One region of the Halomonas sp. BL6 genome, then DNA from elsewhere that is predicted to be linked to it. Evidence: predicted binding sites of a transcription regulator. Region 1 holds the regulator's gene; each other region holds the start of a gene.

Region 1 (7,891 bases):
ACCTCTTGCAGGAAAAAACCGATGGCAATGAGTGACTGACCATCATCCGTTGCTGACCATATTGGATACGAATTGCTGAATAAGTTCTTCCAACACTAGAGCGGACTGTGTGTCGCGAATCACGTCGCCCTCTTCCAACACCTCTGGCGCTCCGCCAACACTCAACCCAATGTACTGTTCACCCAGTAAGCCAGCCGTCAAGATGGCAGCCGTGGTGTCTTGAGACAGCTGCCCTTCGAGCGCACTATCCAGCGTCATCGTTACACGGGCGTCGTACCACTGGGTATCGAGTTCGATGGCCTCTACTCGGCCTACGGTCACACCCGCCATAGTGACCCGAGCACGCGGCTTCAACCCGCCGATGTTGGCAAAATTGGCCTCAAGGCGGAACGTATCGGAGGGAGCCGACAGCGTTAAGCCGCTGACCCGCAAGCCGAGAAATACCAGCCCGACGATGCCAGCCAACATAAATAGGCCAACACCGAACTCCATGGTTTTGCTGCGTTTCATGACATTACTCCACCCTTAAAGACCGCCGAACATCACGGCAGTTAAAACGAAATCCAATCCAAGCACGGCCAGCGAGGAATATACCACCGTGCGGGTGGTGGCTCGGGAGATCCCTTCGGAAGTCGGCACGAGGTCATAGCCTTGAAACACGGCGATCCAGGTTACGACGAGGGCAAACACCACGCTTTTGATCATACCGTTACCAACATCGTCGAGAAACGACACGCTGGCCTGCATGTTGCTCCAGTACGAGCCCTCGAACACGCCCAGCCACTCGACACCGACCAAGTAGCCGCCCCAAATGCCCACGACACTGAAGCCCACGGTCAACATCGGTAACGCCACGAAACCCGCCCACAGCCTAGGCGCCACCACACGCCGCAGCGGGTCGACGCCAATCATCTCCATACTAGTGAGCTGCTCGGTGGCTTTCATCAGTCCGATTTCGGCGGTCAAAGCAGACCCGGCTCGCCCCGCAAACAGCAGCGCAGCCACCACAGGGGCAAGCTCACGCAGCAGTGAGAGCGCCACCATTTGGCCCAGCGCCTGTTCGGCACCAAAATCCACCAAAATGGTATATCCCTGTAGCGCCAGCACCATGCCAATGAACAGCCCCGACACGAGGACGATGGCCAGCGACAGCACTCCGACGAAGTGCATTTGGCGCATCCAAAGCGACCACCCTTCCCGTGACGGCACGCCTATCGCCGACTGCGCTAGAAACACCGTCGCGCGCCCCAGCGCCTCGACGACATCGCAGCTTTTTCGCCCCAGACGGGCCACGCGCGACGCATATTGTGTCAATTTGCCCTGCATCTACCCTGCCTTTGTGACTGAATCGTGACCGAAGATATCCCGGTGAAGTGGGTCTGCGGGATAGTGAAACGGCACGGGACCGTCTGGCTTGCCGTGCATGAATTGGTTGACGCGAGGATCCTGGTTCGTTTCCAGCGTGCTGGGGGTCCCGTGAGCAACGACTTGACCATCGGCGATCAAGTAGAGGTAATCCGCGATGCTCAGCGTCTCTTTGATGTCATGCGACACTACCACCGAGGTGAGTGACAGCGCCTGATTGAGCCGTTTGATCAGTTGCACCAGCACGCCCATGGAAATAGGGTCCTGGCCGACGAATGGCTCGTCGTAGAGTATTAGCTCAGGATCGAGTGCCACGGCACGCGCCAACGCCACCCGACGCGCCATCCCACCGGACAGCTCGGCGGGCGTTAGGTGCTTCGCGCCGCGCAGCCCTACCGCCTGAAGCTTCAATAGCACCAGATCGCGAATCATTGCGTCCGGCAGGTCCGTATGAACGCGCAGCGGAAACGCAACGTTTTCAAAAACGTTCAAATCCGAAAACAGGGCACCGCTCTGAAACAGCATGCCCATGCGTTTGCGCAGCGCGAATAGCGCTTTACGTGAGAGCCGATGCACGTCCTGCCCATCGATGAGGATACGTCCACGGTCGGGTGTGAGCTGGCCACCGATGAGCTTCAACAACGTCGTCTTACCGGTACCGCTTGGCCCCATGATGGCCGTCACTTGCCCGCGAGGTATGGTCATGCTGACACCGCGAAAAATCTCGCTCTCACCACGGGAAAAGTAGATGTCTTCGACCTGTATGAAGGGTACATCCGTCATATGATGTTTGACCTTCCTCGTTGATGCCAGAACGCGTCAGTATAAACCGACAAGCCACAGGGCAGTTTAAAAAACAGTGTTTTCGAAATAGTATCGAACATCATGATCCAACGCTACTCTCAACAGCAGCGACGCTAACAGTGAGCGCACCATCGTTCATGCAATGGAGCCCTCCATACCATCGACGACCTTGTCGTGATTTAGCTAAATAGCGCCGCAAGATGTTATTCTTACCAGCTACCCATTCACATCATGAAAACGAGACATGCCATGGGCCAGCCACTCTCTACACCCAGCCAACTGCGTGAAAGTGCGCTGCGCACGCTGCAAATCGAGCAAGCAGCCATCGGCGGCCTCCAAGCCAAGCTAGACGACCAATTCGACCATGCCTGCCAGCTCATTCTCGCCTGCCAAGGCCGCGTGGTGGTGACCGGCATGGGCAAGTCGGGTCATATTGCAGGCAAACTGGCTGCCACGCTGGCAAGCACCGGTACGCCCGCCTTTTTCGTACACCCAGGTGAAGCCAGCCACGGCGATCTCGGTATGATCACCCGTACCGACGTGGTGTTGGCGCTCTCTAACTCCGGCGAAACAGCTGAAGTCACGGCGCTACTCCCTCTGCTTAAAAGGCTTGGCACCCCGCTGGTGAGCATGACTGGACGTCCAGGCTCTACCCTGGCACGCCACGCCGATGCCCATTTGGACAGCGGCGTCGAGCGCGAAGCATGCCCGCTGGATCTTGCCCCTACAAGCTCGACCACCGCCGCGCTAGCACTGGGGGACGCCCTTGCCGTGGCCTTGCTTGAAGCACGTGGCTTTACAGCGGAGGATTTTGCGCTCTCTCATCCGGGCGGAAGCCTCGGCAAGCGGCTGCTACTGCGAGTCCGCGATCTCATGCACGACGGCACGCGGCTGCCTCAGGTTGCATTGGGTAGCCCGCTACGCGATGCGCTTTTAGAGATCACACGCCAAGGGCTTGGGTTCACCTGCGTCATCGATAGCGAAGGCCGTTTGGCAGGTGTATATACCGACGGTGACCTGAGACGCACATTGGACCAATTTCATGACTTGCGCGATGTGCGAGTCGACGACGTCATGACGCGCCCAGGCAAACGCATCGGTCCTGACGTGCTAGCAGCCGAAGCGGTACGTATTATGGAAGATAGCCGGATAACCGCGCTGGCCGTCGTCGACGAGCAACAGCGTCCCATCGGCGCGCTACATATGCATGACTTACTGGCCAGCGGTGTGATTTAACTGCGTGATAACGCTTTTTGCCATGGATGTTAAGGAGGCTATATGGCCCTACCCGATGCACTACTCGACCGGCTCCGCCGCGTAAAACTACTTGCACTAGACGTAGATGGCGTTTTGACGGACGGCCGACTCTACTTTCAAGCCGACGGCATCGAGATCAAAGCGTTTCACACTCAGGATGGGCATGGCTTGAAACTGCTCAAACGCGTTGGCATTCATGTGGCGCTCATCACCGGCCGCGATTCGCCGATGGTCAGCCAGCGCGCTGCGGCACTAGGTATCAGCCATGTGCATCAAGGCTGCGAAGACAAACTCACGACCCTGAGAGCCCTCTGCCAGCGGCTGGATATTACGCTCGAACAAGTCGCTTACTGCGGGGACGACCTGCCAGACTTGGCACCCATCAAGCGCGCAGGCGTTGGCATCACGGTCCCCAATGCACCCGATTATATGCATACCCACGCCGATTGGATCACCGAACGGTTGGGCGGGCACGGCGCGGTGCGTGAAATTTGCGATACGCTGCTCACCTCCCAAGGGCATTGGGATGCCGTACTCGACACCTATCTTCACAGGCACTCATGATGGGCGTAAAGCTCAGAAAACGAGTTTGGGTAACGGCACTGGTCGTCGTCCTGGGCATGCTTTTGGTTTGGCTCGACCCGCGCAGCGCCCAAGAGCGAGATATCGACGAGCAAGCGCGCGCTCAGGAGCCAGGTCATGTATTAGAGAATGCCGAAATCACCCTATTTGGGGAATCGGGGGCGATTCAGCAGTCGCTGGTCACTCCCCGGCTAGTGCATACACCTCAAACGGCCATGACAGATGTCGTGTCGCCACGTGCTACGCTGTTCGATAGCGAACAGCGGGAGTGGTTGGCGACCGCGGATACCGGCACCCTGAATACCGATACTCAGGCCTTGACGCTGCGCGGGTCTGCCCGGCTGCTCGCGCCTGAAGAGGGTTGGCAGCTCGATACACAGCAACTCAACTACGATGGCGTGACCCGCCACGCCTGGAGCACTACGCCCGTGCTGTTGCAGCAGCCCCCTCAGCGTATGGAAGCTTCCCGCATGGACGTTTGGCTGGATGACAGCCAGGTCCGCCTGACCAACAACGTGCGCGGCGTGCATCCGCCGGCCACTCGTACCCCCTAGGAGTCGCGATGAATGCCTCTCTCCGCACCACCCTCTTTGCTTTAACGCTACCGCTGGCGACGGCTGCCATGGCGCAAAGCCAAGCACCCATCGAAGTAGAAGCCGACCGCCTGGACCTCGACCAGCGCGCGGGCACCGCAGTTTACTCAGGTAACGTGGATATTCGTCAAGGCGAAATGCAATTGCGCGGCGAACGCGTAGAGATTCAGCGCAATGATGCAGGGGAACTTTCTCAAGCCATTGCCACGGGTGAGCGTGCCTACTTGCGCAATCGTCTCGACGACCAGGAGACCCCCATGGAAGGTTGGGCGCGGCGCATCATCTATCACGTCGCCGAACGCCGCGTGGAGCTGATCGACCAAGCCGAACTGACCCAGCAAGGCGACCGCTTTCAAGGGGGCCGCCTAGAGTACTTCATCGACCAGGAAGTGGTGCAAGCTCGCTCCGACGTGAACGGTAGCGACAACCAGCGCATTCGCATGACCCTTCAGCCGGAACAATAGGGAGCGCCCACGTGGCAGCATCAACGTCTGCAGATTCCGCACCTGTCAAAACGCTCTACGCCCACCACCTAGCGAAGAGCTACAAACGCCGCCGCGTCGTCAAGGACATCAACCTGGAAATCGCCCAGGGCAGTGTCGTTGGACTGTTGGGCCCCAATGGAGCCGGTAAAACCACCTCGTTTTACATGATCGTCGGACTGGTCAAATCCGATGCGGGCAATGTGGGTATCGACGATCTGGATTTGACCCACGCGCCCATGCACGAACGCGCCATGGCAGGCATTGGGTATCTTCCCCAAGAGGCCTCGATTTTTCGCAAGCTCTCGGTAGCCGATAACATCATGGCCATCCTCGAGACGCGCAAAACGCTCGATCGCAGCGCCAGAGAAGCTCGCCTGGAGTCACTGCTCGAAGATTTTCATATCACCCATATTCGTGACAACCTAGGCATGAGCCTCTCAGGAGGCGAGCGCCGTCGAGTAGAGATCGCGCGGTCGCTGGCCACCGAGCCCGCGTTCATTCTACTCGACGAACCCTTTGCCGGGGTCGACCCTATTTCGGTCGGCGAAATCAAAACCATTATCCGCGCACTCAAAAAACGCCACATCGGCGTCTTGATCACCGACCACAACGTGCGTGAAACCCTGGATATTTGCGATATCGCCTACATCGTTGGCGATGGCCACATCATCGCCAGTGGAAACGCCCAGGAGATTCTCAATAACCAAAAGGTCCGCGACGTCTATCTGGGCGCTGATTTCCGGCTCTAAACCGAGGCCTGACCAAACTTTTCTTTTAGTGGCATGCTTATTGCACTTGCACGTAGCCATAACTCGCTCTAGGGTGGAGCTTTCTGATTAACGAGTGGTTCTCAGATGGTCATGAAAGCTTCTCTCCAATTGCGTATCGGCACACAGCTGACCATGACACCCCAGCTGCAACAGGCCATTGCCTTGCTGCAGCTCTCTACGCTGGACCTCCGTCAAGAAATTCAGCAAGCGCTTGACGCCAACCCTATGCTCGAGCAAGAGGACGAGTTTGGAGAGCAGGCAGTCAGCGAGCCGCAAGAGGCCGAGTGGTCTGACAGCATTCCCAACGAACTCTCCGTCGACAGCGACTGGTCGGACACCTATCAAGACATGGGCAGTCTGAGCGGTGGTAGCGAAGGACCCGACTTCGAGCGTCAAGCCGCTGGCCAAAGCCTTCATGGCCATTTGCTGTGGCAACTGGCCATGACCGATGTCAGCTCACGGGAATATGCAATTGCGGAGAGCCTGATCGATGCGCTGGACGCCAATGGTTATCTTACCCAGCCGCTCAACGACATTCGTGAAGGGCTCAAAGCACAAGGTCATGACGGCTTGAGCCAACGGGAAGTGGAAAATACCCTACTGCGCTTGCAGCAGTTCGAGCCGACCGGCGTATTCGCTCGCGACCTGCGAGAATGTCTGATGCTTCAACTTGCTGCGTTGCCGGAAGACACCCCGCTATTGATGCCAGCCAAACGGCTGGTACGACAGTTTTTGGAGGCGCTAGGCAAAGACGATATGCGCCTCCTCAAGCGCCGTTTGAGCCTGGACGATGAGCAGCTGGATGACGTCATTCGATTAATTCGCAGCCTCGATCCCCGACCCGGCAGCGCCTACGGCGTGACCGACGATAGCTACATCACTCCCGATCTGGTCGTGCGCCATGACAACGAAGGCTGGCATTTAGAGCTCAACCCGGACGCTCTTCCACGGCTACGCATCCAACCCGACTACGCCAGCTTGATCAAACGCGCCGACAAGAGCCAGGACAACCAGTTCTTGAAAGAGCACCTTCAAGAAGCGCGCTGGCTGATCAAAAGCCTCTCTAGCCGCAATGACACCTTGCTGCGCGTGGGGCGTGAAATCATCGCTCGCCAAATTGGCTTTCTAGAGCACGGCGAAGAGGCCATGAAGCCGCTGATCTTGGCCGACATCGCCGAAGCCGTAGAGATGCATGAGTCGACCATCTCACGCGTGACGACACAGAAGTTCATTCATACACCGCGTGGCGTGTTCGAGTTGAAATACTTTTTCTCCAGTCAAGTCAGTGGCCAAGACGGCGGCGACAGCCACTCGAGCACGGCCATTCGCGCACGTATCAAAAAGCTCATTCAAGAGGAGCCCTCAGGCAAACCGCTCTCCGATAGTCGCTTGGTGACGCTTCTCGAAGAGGGCGGAATAAGCGTGGCACGACGTACCGTCGCGAAATATCGCGAGTCGATGGGCATTCCCTCTTCGAGCGAGCGCCGCCGTTTACGCTAGTTAAACGTTTGGTCGTGACAAACTCACCGCAAGGGCTTTGCAATAGCGTAAAAAGGGTTACAATCGAAGTACAGCCCGATGGATAAGGAGCACGTCAATGCAAGTAAACATCACTGGTCATCACGTTGAACTGACTGACGCCTTGCGTGACTACGTTAACGAAAAGCTGGAACGCGTCGAACGACACTACGACAATATCACCACGGTACAAGTGACCTTATCTGTCGAAAAGGAGCGCCAGCAGGCAGCGTGCACGCTACATGCCGCCGGTGCTGACCTTCATGCCGAGGCACTCGATAACGATATGTATGCCGCCATCGATGCCCTTGCGGACAAAATCGATCGTCAACTCGTCAAACACAAGGAAAAAGCACAAGCTCGCGCTCAAGGCGCAGGCGTGCGTTAACTCAATGACGTTGGAAACCATTCTCCCCCCGGAGCGCGTGCTTTATGACGTACCCGGGGGCAGCAAAAAGCGGGTGCTGGAGTTTTTCAGCACCTTCATCGCCCAAAACACGCCCAGCCTCGACAGCCA
Region 2 (7,891 bases), on a different contig from region 1:
GAGATCACCCAGGGCGGCCATGACCTCTCACGGCGCACCGAGCAAGCCGCTGCCAGCCTGCAAGAAACGTCGGCAGCGATGGAAGAGATCAGCAGCACCGTCAGCCACACCACCCACGCTTCCCAAGAGGCCAGCGGGCTGTCCAACACCGCCTCGCAGCTAGCTTCCCGTACCGACAAAGCGTTTGTTGAGGTAGTCTCGACCATGGATGACATCCGTGCGACCTCGGCAGAGATTCAAAGCATCGTCAGCGTGATCGACGGCATTGCCTTTCAAACCAACCTGCTAGCGCTCAACGCCTCAGTGGAAGCTGCGCGAGCTGGCGAGCACGGGCGCGGCTTTGCCGTGGTGGCCGATGAAGTGCGCAAGCTGGCCTCGCGCAGCAGCGACGCCTCTAAGGATATCCGCCAGCGCATCGATGCGTCTGCCGACAAGGTCGAAAGCGGCACGCAACTAGTACGCGATGCCGAGGCCGCCATGCACGAGCTGGCCGATAGCGTGACGCGCGTCACCCACATGCTCGGCGATATCAGCACCGCCGCCGGTGAGCAAAACGATGGCATCAATCAAGTCAGCATCGCGGTGAGCGATCTGGACCAAATGACCCAGCAAAACGCCGCTCTAGTGCAAGAGTCCACCACCGCAGCGGAGCAGCTCAAATACCAGGCGGACAGGCTGGCCGCGCTGGTGGGAGGCTTTACGCTAGAAGCATCACAGCAACCGGCCCAGACGCTGCCAAGCCCTGACGAGGCCAAGGTTTAGCCGCTAGGGAATCGGCGGCAGCGGGATATCGTCGCTGCGCTTGGCCCCGGCGGTCATTTCGCGACAGAGACGTAAAAACTCGCGCACGCCGGTGGTCAGGTACTTGTGACGATGCCAGATGAACGTGAACTGGCGTTTTAAATCCAACTCCGGCGTGGGCAGCGGCACCAGGCTGCCGCGCCGGAAGGCATCGCGCAGCGCCAGCCGCGAAACGCAGCCAATGCCCAGCCCCGATTCCACCGCGCGCTTGATGCCCTCGGTATGCTCCAGCTCCAGCAGGGTATTGAACCGGCTGCGGCGGTGGCGGGCGGCATGCTCCAGCGTCATGCGTGTCCCCGAGCCCTCCTCGCGCATGATCCAGTCTTCGCGCAGCAGTTGATCCAGCTCCAGGTGCTCGCGTCCCGCCAGCGGGTGACGCGGCGAGCAGAACACGCACAGCTCATCCTCGACCCAGGGCTGGCTGATGATCATGTCGTCATCGCACTGCCCCTCGATCAGCCCTAAATCCAACGAGTGCTGGCGCACGCCTTCGATGATATGCCGCGTGTTGCGCACCGCCAGCCGAACTCGACTGCCGGGATAGCGCTGCATGAAATCGCTGATCAGCAGCGTGGCGAGATAGTTGCCGATGGTGAGCGTGGCCCCCACGTCCAAAGCTCCCACGCCCTGTTGGCCCCGCAGCAACTCTTCGACCTCCTCGGCGCGGTCCAGCAGCGCCACCGCCTTGGGCAGTAGCTGAAAGCCGAGCGCGTTGAGTTTCAGCCGTTTCCCAATGCGGTCGAGCAGCTGGCAGTCGAACTGGCGCTCCAGCTCGGCCAGCGCCGTACTGGTGGCCGATTGCGACATGGCCAGCGCACGCGCCGCGTGGGAAACGCTCTCGTGCTGGGCAACGGCCACGAAGACCTCTAGCTGCCGCAGGGTGTAATGCATGACCAAAACCTCTCTGTCGAGTGAGCGGCGAAGGGCTATATCGATTTTAAAGATAAGCGTTATCAAGATAATTTGCTTAACAGATATACCACCCTTTATTTAGAATTAGCAGCAACCTATAGAGATAATTTTTATTCTTTTTTGGAATATGGCGAGCAAGGCTTAGGCTGCGCCGCCTCTGGAGGAGTGAGCATGAGCAAGTTTGCCCTGGAAGAAGTGCTAAGCGTTCACCACTGGAACGATACCCTGTTCAGCTTCCGCACCACTCGCGAGCGCAGCCTGCGCTTCAAGAACGGCCAGTTCGTCATGATCGGCTTGGAAGTGGACGGCAAACCGCTGATGCGCGCTTACTCCATCGCCAGCCCCAACTACGAAGATCACCTGGAATTCTTCAGCATCAAGGTGCCGGATGGCCCGCTCACCTCGCGCCTGCAGCACCTGCAGGTAGGCGACCAGATCATGGTCAGCCGCAAGCCGACCGGCACGCTGGTGTGCGACGACCTGCTGCCAGGTCGTAACCTCTACATGCTCTCGACCGGCACCGGCTTGGCGCCGTTCATGAGCCTGATTCAGGACCCGGAAGTCTACGAGCGCTTCGAGAAAGTCGTGCTGGTACACGGCGTGCGCGAAGTCTCCGAGCTGGCCTACGCCGACTTCATCACCAAAGAGCTGCCCGCCCACGAATACCTGGGCGAGGAGATCGCCGAGAAGCTGGTGTACTACCCCACGGTGACTCGCGAAGAGTTTCACACCATGGGTCGCCTGACCGACCATATTCGCACCGGCAAGCTGTTCGAAGACACCGGCCTACCGCCCATCGACCCGCGCCAAGACCGCGCGATGATTTGCGGCAGCCCGGCGATGCTGGACGACACCAGCGCCCTGCTCGATGAGCTGGGCCTGAACATCTCCCCGCGTATGGGCGAGCCGGGCGACTACGTCATCGAACGCGCCTTCGTTGAGAAGTGAGCCCCGTTCGAAGGGTGAAGGGTGAAGGGTGAATAGAAAATTGTAGCCCGTGTCATCGTCGCCTTATGCACAAAGCCCCTGTGGATATTATCCACAGGGGCTTTGTCGATTCAGCGCGACTCACTGTTCACGCCTTACCATTCACCGTGGTTAGACAGCGTCTTTACCGGTTTCGCCGGTCCGGATACGGATGACCTGCTCGAGCGGCATCACGAAGATTTTACCGTCCCCGATTTTGCCGGTATTGGCGACCTGGGTAATCGCGTCGATCACCTGCTCGGCCATAACGTCGTCGACGGCGACTTCCAGCTTCACCTTGGGCAGGAAATCCACCACGTACTCTGCGCCACGGTAGAGCTCCGTGTGGCCCTTCTGGCGGCCAAAGCCTTTCACTTCCGTGACCGTAATGCCTTGCACGCCGATATCCGAGAGCGATTCGCGTACGTCATCAAGCTTGAAGGGCTTGATAATGGCTGAGATCAATTTCATTGCGACATCCTCTAGCTTGGTGGCCCGCTGTCATGCAGACAGCGTTATTAACCGATTGTCATAACCATCGAGGTTAGCGGGGCGCTCACGTAGCCAAGCCCGTTACCCAGTCGATTAAGCATACACCGCCAAGGGCGGAGAATAAAAAACCCGAACGTCACTAGCTCATAACCACCGACGTACCGCGTATCCATCAACGACAAAAAGGCCTCCCACTCGGGGAGGCCACAAGGAGCACGCCAGCTCACATGATTAGCGCAAGCTTATTTCTTGACGCTAAACTCGGGATAGGCTTCCAAACCGCATTCAGCGATATCGACGCCTTCATACTCTTCTTCTTCGCTCACGCGAATGCCCATGACCGCTTTCAGCACCAGCCATACCACAAGGCTTGCGATGAAGACCCAGCCAAAGATGCCCACGATACCGATTAACTGTGCACCGAAAGAGGCATCGCCATTGGTGAGCGGCACAGCCAGCACGCCCCAGATACCGACCACACCGTGAACGGAAATCGCACCCACCGGATCGTCCAGCTTCAGCTTGTCCAGCGTGACGATCGCAGCGACGACGATCAGGCCACCTACTGCGCCGATGATGGCGGCACCCAGCGCCGAGGGAGAGAGCGGATCCGCCGTGATGGCGACCAGGCCAGCCAGCGCACCGTTCAGCGCCATGGTGAGATCTGCTTTACGGAACCACAGTTTAGCCAGCACCAGAGCGGCAATCACACCGCCTGCTGCCGCAGCGTTCGTGTTGACGAATACTTGCGCAACGTTGTTGGCAGAGCCGATATCGGACATTTTCAGCTCGGAACCACCGTTGAAGCCGAACCAGCCCATCCATAGGATGAAGGTACCCAACGTGGCCAGCGGCATGTTGGCACCGGGAATTGCGTGGATAGAGCCGTCTTTACCGTACTTGCCTTTACGCGGGCCCAGGACGAGTACACCTGCCAGCGCGGCGGCCGCACCCGCCATGTGGACGATGCCAGAACCGGCATAGTCAGAGTAGCCCACTTCAGACAGCCAGCCGCCGCCCCAGGTCCAGTAGCCCGACACCGGGTAGATGAACGCCGTCATCACCACGGCGAAAGCCAGGAAGGCCCACAGCTTCATACGCTCAGCAACCGCACCCGAGACAATCGACATGGCGGTGGCAACGAACACCACCTGGAAGAAGAAGTCAGAACGCATGGAGTAGTAAGGCGCATCGTCGCCACCGGCCAGCACCGCATCGACGCTGTTCTCGGTACCGATCAAGAAGCCCAAGTTCGGCAAGAAACCGCCTGCGCTGCTGGAGTACATGATGTAATAACCCACCAGCAGGTACATGGTGCAAGCAATCGCAAACAGCGCGATGTTTTTGGTCAGAATTTCGGCGGTATTCTTGGAGCGAACCAAGCCCGCTTCCAGCATCGCGAAGCCAGCGGCCATCCACATGACCAGCACGCCGCAGATCAAGAAGTAGAACGTATCGAGCGCATAGCTCAAATCAGCTAACTCATTCATGAGGTGTTCCCCGTTGGTACTTAAGAAGAGGTACTTGGAAGATGTACGTGGCAGCGCGGCGACATCATCAGCCGCCCAGCATTACCCTTACACGGCATCTGCACCGCGCTCACCGGTACGAATACGGATCACATCTTCCAACGGCGTGACGAACACTTTGCCGTCGCCGATCTTGCCGCTATTCGCTGCGTTACAGATGGCGTCCAGCACGCTTTCCAGGCGTGCATCGTCCACGGCGACTTCCACTTTCACCTTTGGCAGAAAATCGACCACGTATTCCGCGCCGCGGTAGAGTTCGGTATGACCTTTCTGGCGGCCAAAGCCTTTCACTTCGGTTACCGTAATCCCTTGAACGCCGTTGTCGGCGAGTGCTTCACGAACGTCGTCAAGCTTGAATGGCTTGATGATAGCGGTGATGAGTTTCATCCCGGATCTCCCCTGCTGGATCAGTCCCACTCGGTGAAAAGCGGCATGGCCGCCCGAATTTAGTGCTTGCCCTACTAATGCGCATACCGTGCCACCCGCTTTTTTATTATTAACTTTCAATTACTTAAAATAATTATATAAGCAATTCACGGTAGCTTAGACGTGCTACCCAATGAGGCTCACCCTGGCTTTGCACCATTAATGAACATTAATAAAAGCTAGCCGCTCCATTTCGATGCATTGATTCTTCCCGCTCACCACGCTTAATTCACACGCGGCGCATGCGAATCGGCGTCGGGTTGCGTATCCTTACTGACAAGCAGTTCATATTCATGCATGCCCTTTCAAGGAGAGAGCCATGGCGCCCCAAGATCGCATTAGCCGCTTAGCCCAGCAGATCGGCGACCGTCTGCAGAATGCGTCGCAAGCCCCGGAAGATATTCAAAAAGGTGTCCAGCAGGTGGTACGCGGCGCCTTTGACCGCCTGGAGCTGGTATCGCGGGAAGATTTCGATATTTTGATGGATGTGCTGCAGCGCACGCGCTCGCGGGTTGAAGCCTTAGAGCGCCAAGTGGCCAGTCTGGAAGCGGCCGTAGAAGCCTCTAGCAACACCGCGTCCACGCCCGTAGAAGCCGAAGTGCCGCCCGCCCCTGTGCACCCCTCCGGGACGACGAAACCAACGTCCGATAAACCGTCCACTGACGATACTGAGTAAGCCGCCGTTGTGCTCAGAATGGGGCAGGCTGAGCTGCCCCAAATTAGCGAACAAGAATCACTATCATTGACTCCCGTCGCGATAGTGCTATCGTGCGTTGATTGGCTGCCTCATTCACGATAGCGACGGCTCAGATGCCCCCGCAGGAACGCCTCATCACGCCCGAAATCACCCACCGCTCGCTGGTCCAGCTTGGCCAACGATTTGGCATTCACTACCGCGTGGACGGCACCCCTTTACAACACCAGCCGGTCGCGCTGGGCCATGTGCACGATGTTGGCTTACCCCAAGGGCTGCACCTAACGCTGTCTAATCTGCAAGTAGAGCGCGGCTATACCTCCACGTCTTACCAAAGCGTCCCCTGGTTCTTTAGCATTATTTTGGAAGGCACGATTCAACTACAAATAGGCCAGCAGCACCTGCAGCTAGGTGCCGGGGAGGGAGTGTGCGCTCACTTTGATGCCCACCAACCGCTAACGGTGCACCAACCGGCTCAGCCGCGCCTGAGTACCGTGAATATTGCGGTGCGTACGACCGCACCGTTAGGGCTTCCCGCTCCCGGCAGCCAACCGGCCTTGCACCGTTGGCGGCTGCCGAGTGCCTTACACCAGCACCTTTGCACCATAAGTGAGCAACCACCCACCACCTGGCGCCAGCCCCTCGTGTGGCAAGGTCTCGCGATACAACTGATTGGCCTGGGACTACCGGAAACGACGCCCGCACTCCCCAAGCATCACGGCCTCTCCACCCGAGACAGACGCCGCCTAGCAGCGCTGCACGCGCGCATCACTCAGCATCCCGCCGAGCCCTATAGCCTCGCGGCTCTAGCCAAAGAGGCCGCCATGAGCGCCAGCAGCCTGCGGCAGAAATTTCGTGCCTACTACGGCTGCACACTGTTCGACTACATTCGCCAAGCGCGCCTGGAGCAGGCGCACGCATCGTTGCGCCAAGGCCACAGCGTTCAACACACGGCCCACCGCTGCGGTTACCGCCATGCCAGCAATTTTTCGAGCGCCTTTAAGCGCCACTTCGGTATTTCCCCTCACGAGCTTCAACGAGACAAGCCATAAGCCATCGTTCCCTTGATGCGATCACTTATGACAGCGCGCATAGCTGGCTTGGCACAACGCATACCTTTACGATGCCATAAAAAGTAATAATTCTCATTGCTCAATAAAACTGATTCCACTTCCTCTCAGGATCACTTATGGCCTCCCCCCATCGTCCGTTCTTATTGGCTCCACTCACTAGCACGCTGCTGATGGTGCTGATGTCACCCGTGGCGGCACAAACCAGCACGCCCTTGGCCACGGTTACCGTGACGGCTCAACAAGCAGCCACCAAAGTCGCCACGCCTTTTATTGAAACGCCGCAGAGCGTCTCAACCATCACCGACACGCAGATGACACAGCGCGGTGTCACCACGGTGCAACGCGCTACCGACTACACGCCCGGCGTGTACAGCAATCAAATAGGGGCTTCCAACCGTTTTGATTACCTGGTGCTGCGCGGCTTCTCCGATGGCAGCTTGAGCAACACCTTTTTAGATGGTTTGAAGGTGATGGGGGACGCCAACTCCCATAGCAGCATGCGCATCGACCCCTGGTTTCTAGACAGCATCGAGGTGGTGCGCGGCCCGGCGTCCGTGCTGTATGGCCGTGCCTCACCGGGCGGCGTGGTGGCTCTTAACAGTAAACGCCCCGAGTTCGAGCCGGGCGGCGAGCTGCGCTTCAGAGTCGGCAACAATAACCAGCGCAGTGCCGCGTTCGATCTCACGGGCCCGCTGGGGGCAGAGCAGCGCGTCGCGTTTCGGCTCACCGGCATTGCCAGCGCCGCCGATACCCAGTTTGGCCCAGCCGAGGAGGAGCGCTACGCCATTGCGCCACGGCTGACCTGGGACATGACCGACGCTACCAGCCTCACCGTAGAAGCCTACCTGCAAGACGAACCAGAGGGCGGCTACCACTCCGGCGTACCCTATGAAGGCGCGGTGATCGCTCGCAATGGCCGCCAAATAAGCAATAACTTCTTCGATGGCGAAGCCGACTACGACGCCTATCAGCGCACCCAGCGCATGCTTGGCTATACC
Region 3 (7,891 bases), on a different contig from region 1:
GCGACGAATACGTGAATCGGCAAAGGCCACGTCTTCGGGAATATTGGGGTCCAGGTGGTGGCACACCATGAGCATATCCAAGTGCTCGTCGATGGTGTTCACCGTGTAGGGACGTGTGGGGTTGGTGGAGGACGGAAGCACATACTCCTTGGAGCAGGCGGTGAGAATGTCCGGGGCGTGACCGCCGCCTGCGCCTTCGGTGTGGTAGGTGTGGATGCCGCGCTCTTTGAAGGCCGCCAGGGTGTCTTCCACGAAGCCGGATTCGTTGAGCGTATCGGTGTGGATGGCGATCTGCACGTCGTACTTTTCCGCCACGCTCAGGCAGTTATCGATAGAGGCCGGGGTAGTCCCCCAGTCTTCGTGGAGTTTGAGGCCCATGGCACCGGCTTCCAACTGCGCTTCGAGCCCCTCCGGCAGGCTAGCGTTGCCCTTGCCGAGCAGGCCGATGTTCATGGGCAGATCGTCCACTGCTTGCAGCATCTTGCCAATGTGCCACTCGCCGGGGGTGCAGGTGGTGGCGTTGGAGCCGGTGGCGGGGCCGGTGCCGCCGCCGAGCATGGTGGTGACGCCGCTCATCAGCGCTTCTTCCACCTGCTGGGGGCAGATGAAGTGGATATGCGCGTCGATGCCGCCTGCAGTGAGAATTTTGCCTTCGCCCGCGATCACTTCGGTGCCAGGCCCGATCACGATCTCAACATCGGGCTGGGTGTCGGGGTTGCCGGCTTTGCCGATGGCGGCGATGCGGCCGTTTTGCAGCCCCACATCGGCTTTGACGATGCCCCACCAGTCCAGAATCAGCGCGTTGGTGATCACGGTGTCCATCACCGAGGCATCCTGGCGCTGGCTTTGGCCCATGCCATCGCGGATCACCTTGCCGCCGCCGAACTTCACTTCTTCACCGTAGTGGGTGGCGTCTTTTTCGACTTGGATCCAGAGTTCGGTGTCGCCTAGGCGCACGCGGTCGCCTACCGTGGGGCCGTACATATCGGCGTAGGCTTGCCGACTGATCTTGTTTACCGATTTCATATTTGCCTCTGCCTCAAGCGTTGAGTCCAGTGCTGGGCGGTCATCGGCTGTGTGAACAGTCACCCAGCCGATGCCCGCCCTACCGACGGTTGTTCTTTATTAATCCGTTGGCTAATCGAGCGGCCCCATCACATCGCCACGGAAGCCGTAGATTTCCCGCTTGCCGACGAACGGTATCAGCGTGACGTCGCGGGTTTGGCCAGGTTCGAAGCGGATGGCGGTGCCGGCGGCGACGTCCAACCGGTAGCCACGGGTCTTGTCGCGGTCGAACACCAGCGCCGGGTTGGCCTCGGCAAAGTGGTAGTGGGACCCCAGCTGAATGGGGCGGTCGCCGGTGTTGGCCACCTCGACGGTGATGCGTTCTCGGCCCGCGCACAGCTCGATATCACCTTCTTGCAACTGATACTCACCGGGAATCATGGCGCTCTCCTAGCGGTGGACGGTTAATTGATTGGGGTGTGAACGGTGACCAGCTTGGTACCGTCGGGGAAGGTGGCCTCCACCTGCACTTCATCGACCATCTCCGCCACGCCCTCCATCACGTCGTCGCGGGTCAGGATCTCGCGGCCGTAACTCATCAAATCGGCCACGCTCTTGCCATCCCGTGCGCCTTCCATGATCTCGAAGCTGATCAGCGCCACGGCTTCGGGGTAGTTGAGTTTCAGGCCGCGCGATTTGCGGCGTTCGGCAAGCTGAGCCGCGGTAAACAGCATCAGCTTGTCTTTGTCTCGTGGGGTTAACTCCATAGGGCTGCTCTCCAGCAGTGCTCGAAAGATAGATTCAGGTTAGCCAAATACGCGGCGTGTGCGCCTTGCGCTCGATCCAACGGGGCCGCAGTAGGTGCCAGGCCTGCTCACACAGCGCCCAGGCCTCATTTCGGGATGCACCTAAATAGCGCAATAGCAGTACGCCATGGCGAACGGTCACCGCCCAGCGGGAGTTGCTCGGCAGCGCTTCACGCAATGCTTCAATAGCCGCAGCGGCATCGTCGATGCCCACCGCCCAGAGCGTGGCCTGCACCGTTGCGCCGCCTTGGCCCCAGCGGCCCACAAAGCGTGGGTGCCCGGGGTCGAGCGGCTGGCGTTCAAGCCACAGCGGTTTGCCATCCAGAGTCAAGCGAAAGTGCTGCTCGATGCGCCCGGAGACATAGGGCAGGTCGCTTGCCGGGCGGCCGAGGGCCATTACCTCCCAGCCTAAGCAGCGGGCTCGGCCCTGTAGCGCGATATGGGTGCGCTGAGTGCCCTTTGAGCCATCGAACGCGATGGTTTCCTGGGGCAGCCACTCCAAGGCGCCGCCCTCTTCGACCGTCAGCTCGGTGTTCTGGGTCCAAGCCACACCTTGGCTGTCAGCTTTGTAGAGCTTGTTGGCAGCGGGGGTGGTGAGCAGCGCGTGTGCGCCGCGCTCGACATGGGCACGAATGGTCAGCGCATCGCCGCTCACCAGCCCCCCGGGCGGGTGTAGTACGTATACGTGGCACGCCTCATGGCTGCCCTCTGGATAGAACGGGCGCTGCACCCGTAACGGTCCTTGGTGGCGCGCCTGCACTAGCCGGGTAACACCATCGCGATGGGCAAAGCGTAGCGCCAGCGAGGCGGCCCAGCGGCGCTCGGCATCGAAACGGTGGCCTGAATCGGCGGCGGGTGGGGCAAGTTCGCTCAGCATCATGGGGCGCTATCGCTTCCTTGTGGATACATCATTGCCTTACGAATGCAAAGAGTGCGCCAAAATGGTGAAAGCGTGGTATCGGCGCTGCGCAGCCACCCACATCGCGGTCTACCTCTACCGACATGCGTTTCATTACCGCTCTCAAGCACCAAAAAAGAGCACCGCCATCCGATATTGCACCAAATAGTCTCAATGACCGAAGGCGTCCTTCGCGGCAATACACCACAGCGTTCATATACGGCACTGAGTGCGCTGCTCACGCGTCAAGCTGTACAATTCTCTCTCTTTAAGCCGCTTACAAAGCATAGTGTGAGATGCGACCTTTCCGCTCGGCAAATTCCATGGGGTACCGTGTAGCGCTCTACTTGGCGTTCGCGGCGCTCTTTCTGGTATTTGCCGGGCCGCTCCTCTCGCAGTTTCAAGCGCAGGGCCACGCTACCGCGCATGCCCATGGCCAGCATGCCACGCATTCTACGACGTCGCCCGCCCCGTCGCCGCACGACCATGATCCGCTCCACCGCTGGTATCACCCCTGTGATTATTGCGGCTTATGGCAGCATACGCCGACCGCCCCTCAACACTTACCCGCCATTGGCAGCACGGCATTTCCATCGCGTACACCCCTGCCCTCGGTGTTCGCTTCGCGCGCTGCAGTGTCACGTCACTATCCCCACGCTCACTCCCGCGCCCCACCGTCGCCACGCCTCATTTAACGCACCGATCTTTCCCCTTTGCCACCCCATGACGGGCCACCCCATAACGGGTGTGGCTAACCACTTATTTTGCCCGTGACGTCGCTGGTACGCCCGGCGCGGCGCCACGGGCACTTGGAGCGTTGTATGACGATGCCGTCTTCCCAGGTGGCGCGCAAAGCGTCACTCGATCTGTATCGCGCCGTTTGGCGCTGGCACTTTTATGCAGGCCTGTTAGTCCTGCCTTTTTTGATTACTCTGTCGCTGACCGGAGCGCTTTACCTGTTCGATGACGAGCTGGATGGCCTCATCCACTCCGATCTCAAGCGCGTGGAGGCACAGCAGGACGTGCAGCTACCCGCAACGCTCGTGAGCGCCGCGCTGCAGGCGCACCCCGGCACGGCGGTGAAGTACACCTCCCCCACCACGCCGGAAAGCTCGGCTGAAATTACCGTCAATGCCCTTAGCGGAGAACGGTTGGCCGTCTATGTGAACCCGTACACTGCCGAGGTGCTGGGCTCGCTGGATGACCGGGGCACGGTGATGTGGACCGTGCGCTACCTGCATAGCTTTAAATTTTTCGGGCAAACGCCGCGCAAGCTGATCGAGATGGCCGCGGGCTGGTCGATCTTGCTGGTCGCCACGGGCATCTATCTGTGGTGGCCACGCAAAGGTAGCGGCGGCGTGGTGCGCGTGCGCGGCAAGCCCAAAAGCCGCGTATTCTGGCGCGACCTGCACGCGGTGCTGGGGCTCTTTGTCGGCGGGTTTATCGTCTTTCTGGCCATTACCGGCATGCCGTGGTCGGGGGTGTGGGGCGCGCAGGTGAATGAGTGGGCCAACGGCAATAACTTTGGCTACCCGTCCGGCGTGCGTGTTGAAGTGCCGATGTCCAACGCCTACCTGAGCGACCAGGGCAGCACGAGCTGGTCGCTGGAGCAGGCGCAAGTGCCGGAATCGACACCGCCCGCCGCGCCCACCCCGCGCATTGGGTTGAACAACGCCGTGGCGCAGCTGGAAGCGCTGGGCTTGCAGCAGGGCTACACGGTCAACCTACCTACCACGGCCGCCGGGGTGTACACCGGCTCGATTTATCCCGATGACTTGTCCCAGCAGCGCGTGGTCCACCTCGACCAGTACAGCGGCAAGCCGCTAATCGATATGCGCTACGCCGACTACGGCCCGCTCGGTCGCTGGCTGGAGTTTGGAATTAATGTACATTTGGGGCAGGAGTTTGGGCTGATCAATCAGCTCGTGCTGCTGGCGGTGTGTATCGCGATCATCGTGATGTGCGTGGCGGCCGGTGTGATGTGGTGGAAACGCCGTCCTTCGGGGGGCATGGGCGTGCCGCCCTTGCCCACTGATAAGCGCGTGTTTCGTGGGCTGATCGCCATGTTAGTGATAGGCGGCGTGCTGTTTCCGCTCGTTGGGGCGTCGCTGCTCGTGATGCTGATCATCGACTGGCTGATCGTGCGGCCATTGCAAGAGCGCCGCCCCGCTCGCCAAGGCTAGCGGGGCGGTAGACTGACGCGGCGGGCTGCTTAGTGCGCCGCGTGATTATGGCCATGACTATGACCACTTTCATGGTGGTGACCCTCTGGAGACTCCCCTACGGGCAGCACCCGAAGCTCGATCTCCATCGGCTCGGCGTGTTGGAACTCCAGCGTCACGGGGACGGGCTCACCCTCGACGATGGGTGAGTCCAGTTCCATCAACATCAAGTGCAAGCCGCCCGGCGCGAGCGTCACGCTCCCACCTGCCGGTAACTCGATGCCACCGGGCAGGGGGGCCATGCGCATCACATCGCCGTCCATCTCCATGATGTGAATCTCGACACGCTCGGTGACCGGACTGGTCGCTCCTATCAGCATGTCGTCGCCATCGCCGTGATTGGTAAGGGTGACGAAGCCACCGCCCGCCCCCGCTCCCGGCGGCGTGGCACGGGTCCAGGGTTGCTCCGCTTCGATAGCGGAGTGCCCTGCCATCGCCTCAGAGGAATCGCCACCGTGATGGGCCGCCAACAGCGGGGTACTCATCATCAACAGTGCTGTAAGTAGCGTAGCGCGCATCGACATGGTGTTCTCCGTAGATAAATGACCGAAACAAGGCAGACAGCGATATTACTCAGTGGCAGCGGCCACCACCACCCGGTCGCGCCCACTGCGTTTCGCTTGGTACAGCGCTTGGTCGGCACGCTGCATCGAGCGCTGGTAATCGGGGTGACCATCGTGCAGCGTGACACCGATACTCACCGTGACGTTCAGCAGCGTATCGGCAGCGGCCAACATCGGCTCTTTGGCCACGGCGTGGCGCAGCCGCTCGGCAAACAGGCGGCTACCGTCTTGGTCCGTATCCACTAGCACGATCAAAAACTCTTCACCGCCCATGCGGAACACGTAGTCACCGCCCCGGGTCGAGCGGTCGAGAATGCTGGCCACCTGCTGCAGCACATGGTCGCCCGCGTCATGGCCGTGGGTATCGTTGATCGCCTTGAAGTGATCGATATCCACCATGAGAAGCGCAAAACACTTTTCCGAGTGGCGCGCGATCTCTATTTCACGGTTCAGCACCACCGAGAGGAACTTGCGATTGAGCAAACGCGTCAGGCTATCGCGGCCTGCTTCGAGCCCCGAGGCGCGATCCAGAACGTCATCCAACAGCATCAAGATCGTGCGAGCCGCATCGCGAATGCTGCTCAACGCGGTCAGGCGACGCTGGCTGTCTGAGTCGCCTAGCTGGGCGAGCCACTCCTCGTCCACGCGGCGAACATGCCGTGAAATGGTGGTAATTTCCGGCGCGCCCTCAAAGGCGTGACACGCCTTGTGGTGATACCAAAGCCCAAACTCGGAACTGGCTAATCGGGGTAAAGCCGTCGTTGCCTGCTGCGCAGCGACGGCAAACATCAGTGCGTTTTCCCAATCGAGCAGCGCCGAACGCTGCCGCTCGCGCTCATCGCCGATGCTCTGGGTCAAAGAGAACAGCTTATAGGCTTCTTCGGTGCGGGTATTGCGATTGTTGGCCACGGAGTAGGCGTGGCTCATGATTTCCATCGCCATATCGATATGATCGGACACATACACCGCCGCCTCGCCGGAGGAGAGTTCCGCCCCCAGGGTAGCGTGAATGTGCGCATACAGCGCCTGCTTCAACTGTCGCGCGCCGTTGAGCACTAAATTCACGGGAATATCGATACGCGCATGCACTTGGCCAACCTTTTCCTGCTGCTCGACCAGCGATTCGAAATCCGCATGCTCGACGGCAAACATAGCACTGAGCCAGCGCTGCATGGAGGGGTGCAGCCGGTTTTTTACCTGCTCATTGGAGAGAAACAGCGACGCGTGGGGGTCTTCCAACATCACTTGATAAAAATGATCGGCAAAGATATCGCGGCGGGATTCCACCAGCGTCTCCACCGCCTGGCGAAGCGCCACCGGCGTGCGCTCCAGGAGTGCCTGCCACTCGGCAGCGAGCTGATGTTTGTCTTTATAACGCATACCCCACCCAACGATTGTTGTTGAAACTGGCCATGTTACACATAAAACGCAGCGCCAAAACCTACTCAGCGCAGGGTTTTAAGCAAAAAGCCCCCTCTTTTCTACATGAAACGAGAGGGCTATTAGAGTGTGCTCAGTAAACAGGAAAAGAAAGGTTAAAGGGGGTGTGGATAACTCAAACCGTCAAATGCTGCTTGATCAGCTCGTTGGAGAGTTCGCTGATCTCGCCTTTGGCCACCGGACGGCCGCGGTCCATGATGACGAAGCGATCGGCGTATTTGCGGGCAAAGGGCAGCTTTTGCTCGACCAGCAGCACCGTCAGGCCGTCCTCTTTGATCAGTTGGCGAATCACCTGGCCGATTTGGGCGACGATATTGGGCTGAATGCCCTCGCCGGGCTCGTCCAGAATCAGCAGCTTCGGTTCGATCACCAGCGCGCGGCCAATGGCAAGCTGCTGCTGTTGCCCGCCGGATAGGTCACCGCCACGGCGGTGCTTCATCTCCTTGAGCACTGGAAATAGCTCGTAGATGCGCTCGGGAATTTTCTTCAGCCCGTCGCCTCGGGCGGCCAAGCCGGTGCGCAGGTTCTCCTCCACCGTGAGCAGCGGGAATATCTGCCGCCCCTGTGGCACGAAGCCGATGCCCAGTCGCGAGCGCGCTTCCACGGCTTTTTTGGTGAGTTCGATCTCGCTGCCGTCGCCCTGGTAGCGCAGCTGGCCACTTTTCACCGCGACTTCGCCCATGATGGCTTTCATCAGGGTGGTTTTACCCACCCCGTTGCGGCCCATCACGCAGGTGCACTGCCCGGCGGGCACGTCTAGGTCTAAGTCCCACAAGGTGTGGCTCTCGCCGTAGAACTGGTTGAGCTTTTCAATGGCTAGCATCAGGCGCTCTCCTCTTCATCCGACCCTAGATACACCTCGACCACTTTAGGGTCGTTGGAGACCTGATCCATGCTGCCCTCGGCCAGCACGCTGCCCTGGTGCAGCACGGTCACCTTGCGCGCAATCGAGCGCAC
Region 4 (7,891 bases), on a different contig from region 1:
GATCATCGCCATGCAGTTCTATGCCGCTTATTGGGCCTTTACTCGTTGGCAGCTATGGCGCTTGCATCCGGTTCCTTGGCTATGGGGAGCTTGCTTGGTGAGTATGGCATATTGGGGGGTGGCGTATGCGTTGGCTATTGAGCCGCCGGGCTATTTGCTTTGGGTGGCTCCGTTGGGTTGGATCTATCTGTTCTTCTTGGCGCTAGTGCTGGTGCGCTATTACCCCTTAACGCCTTCTAGCCAGTTGATCGAACGGCCCGTTTGGCTACAAACCCTCTCGCAACCACGTTGGCTCTTGTTGTTCGTTGGCTTGATCGTGCTGGCCACGTTCGAGTATCGGCTGTCGTTCTCCTCGAAAGAGGTGTGGGTCATTCCCTTTTTTGTGCTGTTCACGCTGGCATTGATGCGTGGCTTAAAAGGGCGTAAAGCGCCTGGATGGGTGCGCTATATCAATGCTTACTCGTTTGGTATTTATCTAGCGCATCCTATGTTTTTTACGCTCACCGATACGCTAGTGGGCATTTCTACGTTGCCCCTGGCGGTTTATGCGCTGTTGCTCATCATGGTGGGTAGTGTGGGATCGATTCTGCTCAACAAAGTAGCCAATACCACCACATTGGGTGCCATGTTGCTGGGTAAACGTTTAAAAATATGAACGGTTCGATGGGTTGGTGGGTGTGAGGTTGGCGTTAAGAGTCAAAAAGGGGCAGGCGCTAAGAGGAGGTGGGTGAGCGGCTGTGTGGCGAGCCTCGAGCAAGCCCAAGCGACTCGCCGCTTAGCGTTTTTAAACGCGTAGGGCAGGCGTATAGGCGCTGTAAAAAGTCGAGCAGGGCTGGCTCATCGAGCTCTGGATCGAAGCCTCCGATTCGCTCCAACCACGCACGGCGAATGGCAATATAGGGGGGAACGGTCACCGCCGAGCTGAGAAAGTGCAGCAACAGGCGTTCCGAAAAGCGGGGAGTGGCGGCGTTGATGAGCAGCGCATCCGTCGCCGTGTCGAGCTGTGGATAGAGTAGGTACCAAAGCTGCGCCGCCATGGGTTCTTTATGCAGCGCAATCAGCAGCCAGTCTGCCTGGCTAATATACGCCGCTTGGTTGAGGCGTGCACCTAGGGTATGGGCAGGTGTCACCAAGCCGTGCGCGTGGTAACGCTTTTCGAGATCGGTGAGCCGTTCATCCGAGTGAGCACAGGTCACGATAATGGGTAGGGCATGGTCAGCAAGACCGGATTGGCGAATCGAGCGCAGGTGGCGGGGTAGCAAAGCTCCTGTCACTGAAGCATCAACGATAAAGCAGACCGTACCCATGCACGCGGCTTCCTTTTGTTATGAAAGCATCTCTGTTTGTAATTGATTGTAGATGTGGGTTTCTTTACGTAGCAAGAGAAAGTTTTTTAACGAAAAAAACAGTGAGACTGGCGAGTTATTCATTTTGGTGCGTCTTGAGTGCTATTTGCACCAAATGCGTGCAAGGAAATGACGGTATAGGCGTTTGAAAAAGCAATTGCCACTCCCTTGCTGCATTAAGACGCATGGGATGAGTCATTTTTCATATTTGAAAACAAAGAGTTGTTGATATTTTTTTCCATTATGGTGCAGAGTTGGCACGCTCTGTGCTTATAAGCCATAGGTAGTTTCATCAGCGGCTATTGAAGCGTAGGCAGACGCCTCCAGGCGTGCTACAACGATAGCCGGTCTGAAATGATCGCTGGGCGGTTTGTTATCCATCGTCGAACAAACGTTGAGCGAACAAAAAAGACAAACGCGCCACATGCAGCCGCGTGTTGAACGATTTGTTGAATAACACCTTTATCGATCGCTTACAGTTACACGCTTTAAGCCACGCTCATACCGGAGGACACTATGTCAGCCAAGACTCTCGCGCTAATCGAAGAACATGATGTTAAGTGGGTAGATCTGCGTTTCACCGACACGCGCGGTAAAGAGCAGCACGTCACCGTACCGGCACGCGACGTGAACGAAGAGTTTTTTGAAAACGGCCAGATGTTCGATGGTTCTTCCATCAACGGCTGGAAGGGCATCAACGAGTCTGACATGATCCTGCGTCCGGAAGACGGTACCGCCTTCCTCGACCCCTTCACCGAAGATGCCACACTGATTCTGCGTTGCGACATCATCGAGCCTGCCACTATGCAGGGCTACGATCGCGACCCGCGCTCCATCGCCAAGCGCGCAGAAGCCTACCTGCAGTCGACTGGCCTGGGTGACACTGCCTTCTTCGGTCCGGAGCCGGAATTCTTCATCTTCGATGAGGTGCACTGGAAAGCCGACATTCAAGGCGCCATGTACAAAATCACCTCTGACGAAGGCGCATGGGCGACCAGCAACCAGGTAGAAGGCGGCAACTTGGGCCACCGTCCGCGCGTGAAAGGCGGCTACTTCCCGGTACCCCCGGTCGACAGCTTCCACGATATCCGTGGTGCGATGTGTAACACCCTGGAAGCGATCGGTCAGACCGTCGAAGTTCACCACCACGAAGTGGCGAACGCCGGTCAGAACGAAATCGGCGTGAAGTTCAACACGCTGGTGAAGAAAGCCGACGAAGTTCAGGAAATGAAGTACGTGATCCACAACGTGGCGCACGCTTATGGCAAGACCGCGACCTTCATGCCGAAGCCGCTGGTGGGCGACAATGGCTCGGGCATGCACGTCCACCAGTCGTTCTGGAAAGATGGCCAGAACCAGTTCGCTGGCGACGAGTACGCGGGCCTGTCCGAAATGGCGCTGTACTACATTGGCGGTATTATCAAGCACGCTCGCGCGCTGAACGCCTTCACCAACGCCTCTACCAACTCGTACAAGCGTCTGGTGCCGGGTTTCGAAGCGCCGGTCATGCTGGCCTACAGCGCCCGTAACCGTTCTGCGTCCATCCGTATTCCGTACACCGCTAGCCCGAAAGGCAAGCGTGTCGAGACGCGCTTCCCCGACCCGACCGCCAACCCCTACCTGGCGTTCGCGGCGATGCTGATGGCGGGTATCGATGGTATCAAGAACAAGATCCATCCTGGCGATGCCATGGACAAGAACCTGTACGACCTGCCGCCCGAGGAAGGCAAGTCCGTCCCGACCGTGGCCAACAGCCTGGATCAAGCCCTGGAAGCGCTCGACGCTGACCGTGCGTTCCTGACCGAAGGCGGCGTGTTCACCGACGACATGATCGATGCCTACATCGAACTGAAGATGGAAGACGTCGAGCGTATTCGCATGACGACTCACCCGATCGAGTTCGACATGTACTACAGCTGCTAAGATCACCCTTGAGGTGTCGTTAGCCTGAAAACCCCGCCTCGGCGGGGTTTTTTCGTTGAGGCGAGGAAAGGAAAAGGGAGGAAGACGTCATGATCCGTCGCTGGCACGTGCGCTATGCAAGAGGATTATCCACAGGTGCTGCGCTGCTATTGGGGCTGTGGGTAAGCGCGGCGCTGGGGCAAACGGTGTATCGCGTGGTGGACGCCCAGGGCAAGGTGACGTTTACCGACAACCCAGAACGTGGCGGTGAAGCCGTCACGTTGGCACCGCTGCCCAGCGTGACGACGGTGCGCTCTGCCCCACCTGACAGCCGAACCCCGGGCCGCACTCAGAGCCATCCCGGGCAACCGTTTATGCCTTATGACCGCTTTACCATCGTCAACCCGGCAAACAGCAGCGCCGTTCGGGGCGGCATGACGCCCGTGGAAGTGCAGGTGGTGCCGCCACTGCGGGACGACCACCAAATTCAACTGAGGGTGAATGGCGAACTGAGCCAATCCGCCCTGCATAGCGACGCCTTCTGGCTGGCGGGGTTACCTGTGGGAGCGCACCATATTCATGCGGAGTTGTTGGATAGCCAGGGCCGTGTGCAGCACCGCACCGATCCGGTGACTATTTTTATCACTGACTAATCGAGTGCACTATAATGGTGCAGTGAGGCGGTGGGCTAGGCGGCTCATTGCGCTATTAAGGCTCGTCATCTCCCCGCTATCTGCCCACAAGCCGTGCATGCCGCCGCTTGCGTCGAATTGGCGCGCTTTTTGCAGATCCTCTCGCATACCTCTTTTGATGGATCAGTGCCATGTGTATTGATCGAAGCGACGTTTCAGGACACGCCATGTATCAGCGCTTGCTCGAACACCTCACCACAGCAGTCCTGTTGCTCGATGGTGAACTCCGCGTTCGCTGGATGAACCCGGCGGCGGAAGCGCTGCTGGCCGTGAGCTTTAGCCGCGTACAGGGGATCAGTCTCGATACGCTGCTGGGCGGTGACGAAAGCATCGACGACGTGCTGGCCAAAGCACGCGATGCGTTTCATCCCTATACACAGCGTGAAGCGCGTATCACGCCGCTAAATAGCGAGCCGCTGACCGTCGATTACACCGTGACACCGCTGTCGGCCGACGAGCTGCTGTTGGAAGTCGAGCCGCGGGATCGGTTGATGCAAATCTCCCGAGAGGAGGCCCTTACCACCCGCCAAGAAACCATCAAAGTGCTGGCGCGGGGGTTGGCCCACGAGGTGAAAAATCCGCTAGGGGGCATTCGCGGTGCCGCGCAGCTGTTAGAGCGAGACCTGGATGACCCGGCCCTGCGCGAGTTTACCCATATCATCGTGGAAGAAGTTGACCGCTTGCGTGACTTGGTCGACTCCATGCTAGGGCCGAACCGTATCGTCAAGCATGAGCCGGTCAACATTCATAAAGTGTTGGAGCGCGTAAGGGCGCTGCTGATCGCCGAGCATCCTCATGTGGTCGTCAGCCGCGACTATGACCCGAGCCTACCGGACCTGTCCGGTGATGAGGCGCAGATGATCCAAGCAGTGCTCAACGTGGCCCGCAACGCGGTGCAAGCCATGAGCGATGCAGGTACGCCCGCGCCCGAACTGACACTGCGTACCCGTGCGCGCCGCCAATTCACTTTGGGAGCCGAGCGGCACCGCCTGGTGAGCGAAGTCGGCATCATCGATAACGGTCCTGGCATCCCCGAGTCGCTACGCGACACCCTTTTTTACCCGATGGTCTCCGGCCGCGCAGAAGGGAGCGGTCTGGGGCTATCGATTGCCCAGTCAATACTGCACCAACATCAAGGATTGATCGAATGCGACTCTCGTCCCGGACACACCGAATTTCGTTTACTGATTCCATTGGTCATTAATTGCACCGGAGAAGCGTCATGACTGAGGCGACACGTACCGATGTTGCACGAGTGGTTATTGTCGATGATGACCGCGCTATCCGCTGGGTATTGGAGCGCGCTCTGGCGCAACCCGATCTGGAGGTCGAGTGTATCGAGCGTGCCGATACGGCGCTCGCACGCTTGCTGGAGAGCCCGCCGGATGTGCTGGTCACCGATATCCGTATGCCGGGCATCGACGGGTTGGATTTAATGGCACGGGTGCGTGATGCCCATCCGGATTTGCCTGTGATCGTCATGACCGCGCACTCCGATCTCGACAGCGCTGTCGCCTCCTATCAAGGCGGGGCATTCGAGTACTTGCCCAAGCCGTTCGATGTGGATGAAGCGCTCGCGCTGGTGCGCCGGGCCGTTGCCCATGCGCGTGAACGGCAGCGGCCGGTGAGTGTGCCGGAAGGTCTTAGCGCCGAGATCATCGGTGAAGCGCCGGCTATGCAAGAGGTCTTCCGGGCGATTGGACGGCTCTCCCATTCGCATATCACGGTACTGATCAACGGTGAGTCGGGTACGGGCAAGGAGCGCGTGGCCCAGGCGCTGCATCAGCATAGTCCGCGCTCGGGAAAGCCGTTCATTGCCTTGAATATGGCGGCGATTCCGCGCGATTTGATCGAATCAGAACTGTTCGGCCACGAGAAAGGCGCGTTTACTGGTGCTGCGCAGCAGCGCCAGGGGCGCTTCGAGCAGGCCAATGGCGGCACGCTGTTTCTCGATGAGATCGGCGACATGCCCGCCGAAACGCAAACCCGCCTGCTACGCGTGCTGGCCGATGGCGAGTTTTATCGGGTGGGCGGGCATACGCCAGTGAACGTCGATGTACGGATCATCGCGGCAACGCACCAGAACCTTGAATCACTCGTCGACGATGGGCGCTTTCGTGAAGACTTGTTTCACCGCCTGAACGTGATTCGTGTCCATCTTCCGCGTTTGGCCGAGCGGCGCGAGGATATTCCACGCCTCACCCGGCACTTTTTGGCCGAAGCCGCCAAGGAGTTGTCCACCGACATTAAAGTATTGACCCCCGAAGCAGAAGCGCATCTGACCCGCCTGCCGTGGCCCGGTAACGTCCGTCAGCTCGAGAACATTTGCCGATGGCTAACGGTGATGGCTTCCGGTCGGGAGATTCTGGTCGAAGATTTGCCTCCGGAGCTACGCACCGTCGGCACGTCAGAGAGCAGCGTCCATGGCGACTGGCGCTCGGCGTTCCGTGATTGGGCCGATCATGCGCTGGCCGAAGGGCATACCCATTTGCTAGAAGAGGCCGTTCCTGACTTCGAGCGCATTTTGATCGAGACGGCGCTCAAGCACACCGGCGGGCGTAAAGGCGAAGCCGCCGAGCTGCTGGGCTGGGGGCGCAACACCTTGACACGCAAGCTTAAAACGCTGCTGCCTGCGTTGGCGGATGACGCCTAATTCGTGGGCTCGTGGGTAAGGGCTGGAGGTAGAACAAAGACGGCATCGGCAAGCGCGGGGTCTGGGAGGCGGCACTCTGCCTGATCCCACGGCAGTAGGCTGAGGGTGTGTCGAATCCCCATCCCTTCGAGTTGGTGCTCTACGGCGTGGCCATAGGTGACGTGACCAAGGCCCATTAAGCCAACGGCTAACGCACCCTCTTTGACGGCGCCTGCAAGCCCGTGGGCCATGGCGGTATCCCAGGTGAGCTGCGCTTGGGTGAAGCGGGCTAGCATGGCAGGGTCCCCTTGCCCCATGCCATGCTGCTCGAATACCTCGGTCAAACGCTGCTGATAGGCTGAACTGGCGGGTAGTGGGGTAGGAATCCCGTAGCGCTGGTCAGCGGGGACACGATCAAAGCCTTCTTGAACGAGCCGTTGGCGTAATTCTGGCGTGATGTTGAGAGCCACCAGCGGAATCGCTTGCAGTCGCGCGAAGTGAAGAATGGGCAAGTAGAGCTCGGCATCGACTCCCCACGCGTCATCCCAGCGGCTTTCGGCCAGCAGCTCTGTCTCGGTCAGCTCGCCCGCTACCCAGCGGTCTAACACCGGCTGAGCGTTTCTTGGCAGCATCTCCAAGCCAACCACCATATCTTCGCGGAGAGCATGCAGCCCTGCGAGCGTGTGCAGCTGCCAGCGGTGATGATCCTCGACGTCGTGCTGTTCGCCCAGTAGTACGACCTGCTGTCGAGCGGCCTGGGCAAGCAGCGTTGGTGCACCCACGGCACCGTCTGCTTGCCACCACTGCCCTGGTGACGGGCAATCGCCATAGGCGTGTCCCGTGGCAAGTGCCATCGTCAGCAGAATCCATGGCCACGTGGGGCGCATTGTGTTAGCCCTTCTGAGCTTTGAGCCGGTTGATCTCGGCCAAAAGTGCTTCTGCTTCTTCGGTCAGCGTGGCGTTGGCTCGCATATCACCGTTGCGGGACGCCTCCATCGCCGCTTGAAGCTTACGCTCATAGGCTTGCTGAAGCTTTTTTTGAGGGTCGCGATTAAATAGACCGAACATGATCACTCTCCTTTTGTGTGTACACTATTTGTATAGCCATGAGGTGACAATGTCGACTCTTAATCGTTCTTATTTTATGTAGCGCCGCGCTCACTCGTCGCGCATAGCGTTAAAAAACGACGAAAATCAACTAAGATCGTCTCCAAACTGTTATGCAGACGATGATCGTCGTCGATCATCCTGAGTGACAATCGCTGTGCCTGGGCGCGTTCAATAACGGGGCCAGGAGGTACCACATCATCCTGCCAACC

What was found. Region 1 encodes sigma-54, which starts transcription at its own class of promoters, with help from an activator protein. Its sites were predicted from a motif close to TGGCACNNNNNTTGCTNT; they were not measured.
Region 2: FHJ80_RS05495 (P-II family nitrogen regulator) is a predicted target of sigma-54. The motif match lies at 5,164-5,181, and genes of this name have one in related genera.
Region 3: FHJ80_RS05205 (urease accessory protein UreD) is a predicted target of sigma-54. The motif match lies at 2,733-2,750, and genes of this name have one in related genera.
Region 4: glnL (nitrogen regulation protein NR(II)) is a predicted target of sigma-54. The motif match lies at 4,020-4,037, and genes of this name have one in related genera.

What each region holds. Positions count from the first base shown of each region.
Region 1 covers NZ_VDGL01000004.1:278,667-286,557, reverse strand. Annotated here, with positions in the region: gene mlaD (outer membrane lipid asymmetry maintenance protein MlaD) at 43-510, opposite strand; gene mlaE (lipid asymmetry maintenance ABC transporter permease subunit MlaE) at 526-1,326, opposite strand; gene FHJ80_RS10810 (ATP-binding cassette domain-containing protein) at 1,327-2,148, opposite strand; gene FHJ80_RS10805 (KpsF/GutQ family sugar-phosphate isomerase) at 2,419-3,405, shown strand; gene FHJ80_RS10800 (HAD family hydrolase) at 3,448-3,990, shown strand; gene lptC (LPS export ABC transporter periplasmic protein LptC) at 3,990-4,562, shown strand; gene lptA (lipopolysaccharide transport periplasmic protein LptA) at 4,571-5,065, shown strand; gene lptB (LPS export ABC transporter ATP-binding protein) at 5,077-5,835, shown strand; gene FHJ80_RS10780 (RNA polymerase factor sigma-54) at 5,941-7,356, shown strand; gene raiA (ribosome hibernation-promoting factor, HPF/YfiA family) at 7,454-7,762, shown strand; gene ptsN (PTS IIA-like nitrogen regulatory protein PtsN) at 7,767-7,891, shown strand, end outside.
Region 2 covers NZ_VDGL01000002.1:414,676-422,566, forward strand. Annotated here, with positions in the region: gene FHJ80_RS05470 (methyl-accepting chemotaxis protein) at 1-762, shown strand, start outside; gene FHJ80_RS05475 (LysR family transcriptional regulator) at 766-1,692, opposite strand; gene FHJ80_RS05480 (ferredoxin--NADP reductase) at 1,885-2,661, shown strand; gene FHJ80_RS05485 (P-II family nitrogen regulator) at 2,812-3,150, opposite strand; gene FHJ80_RS05490 (ammonium transporter) at 3,414-4,661, opposite strand; gene FHJ80_RS05495 (P-II family nitrogen regulator) at 4,749-5,087, opposite strand; gene FHJ80_RS05500 (accessory factor UbiK family protein) at 5,446-5,802, shown strand; gene FHJ80_RS05505 (AraC family transcriptional regulator) at 5,937-6,872, shown strand; gene FHJ80_RS05510 (TonB-dependent siderophore receptor) at 7,010-7,891, shown strand, end outside.
Region 3 covers NZ_VDGL01000002.1:355,794-363,684, forward strand. Annotated here, with positions in the region: gene ureC (urease subunit alpha) at 1-1,026, opposite strand, end outside; gene FHJ80_RS05195 (urease subunit beta) at 1,138-1,446, opposite strand; gene ureA (urease subunit gamma) at 1,470-1,772, opposite strand; gene FHJ80_RS05205 (urease accessory protein UreD) at 1,807-2,691, opposite strand; gene FHJ80_RS05210 (DUF2946 family protein) at 3,033-3,404, shown strand; gene FHJ80_RS05215 (PepSY domain-containing protein) at 3,531-4,892, shown strand; gene FHJ80_RS05220 (copper chaperone PCu(A)C) at 4,922-5,455, opposite strand; gene FHJ80_RS05225 (diguanylate cyclase) at 5,501-6,874, opposite strand; gene urtE (urea ABC transporter ATP-binding subunit UrtE) at 7,050-7,757, opposite strand; gene urtD (urea ABC transporter ATP-binding protein UrtD) at 7,757-7,891, opposite strand, start outside.
Region 4 covers NZ_VDGL01000006.1:143,555-151,445, forward strand. Annotated here, with positions in the region: partial or broken gene FHJ80_RS13710 (acyltransferase family protein) at 1-655, shown strand, start outside; gene FHJ80_RS13715 (hypothetical protein) at 714-1,307, opposite strand; gene glnA (glutamate--ammonia ligase) at 1,863-3,269, shown strand; gene FHJ80_RS13725 (DUF4124 domain-containing protein) at 3,359-3,901, shown strand; gene glnL (nitrogen regulation protein NR(II)) at 4,108-5,166, shown strand; gene ntrC (nitrogen regulation protein NR(I)) at 5,163-6,593, shown strand; gene FHJ80_RS13740 (ChaN family lipoprotein) at 6,590-7,459, opposite strand; gene FHJ80_RS13745 (DUF6435 family protein) at 7,464-7,640, opposite strand; gene FHJ80_RS13750 (YqiA/YcfP family alpha/beta fold hydrolase) at 7,715-7,891, opposite strand, start outside.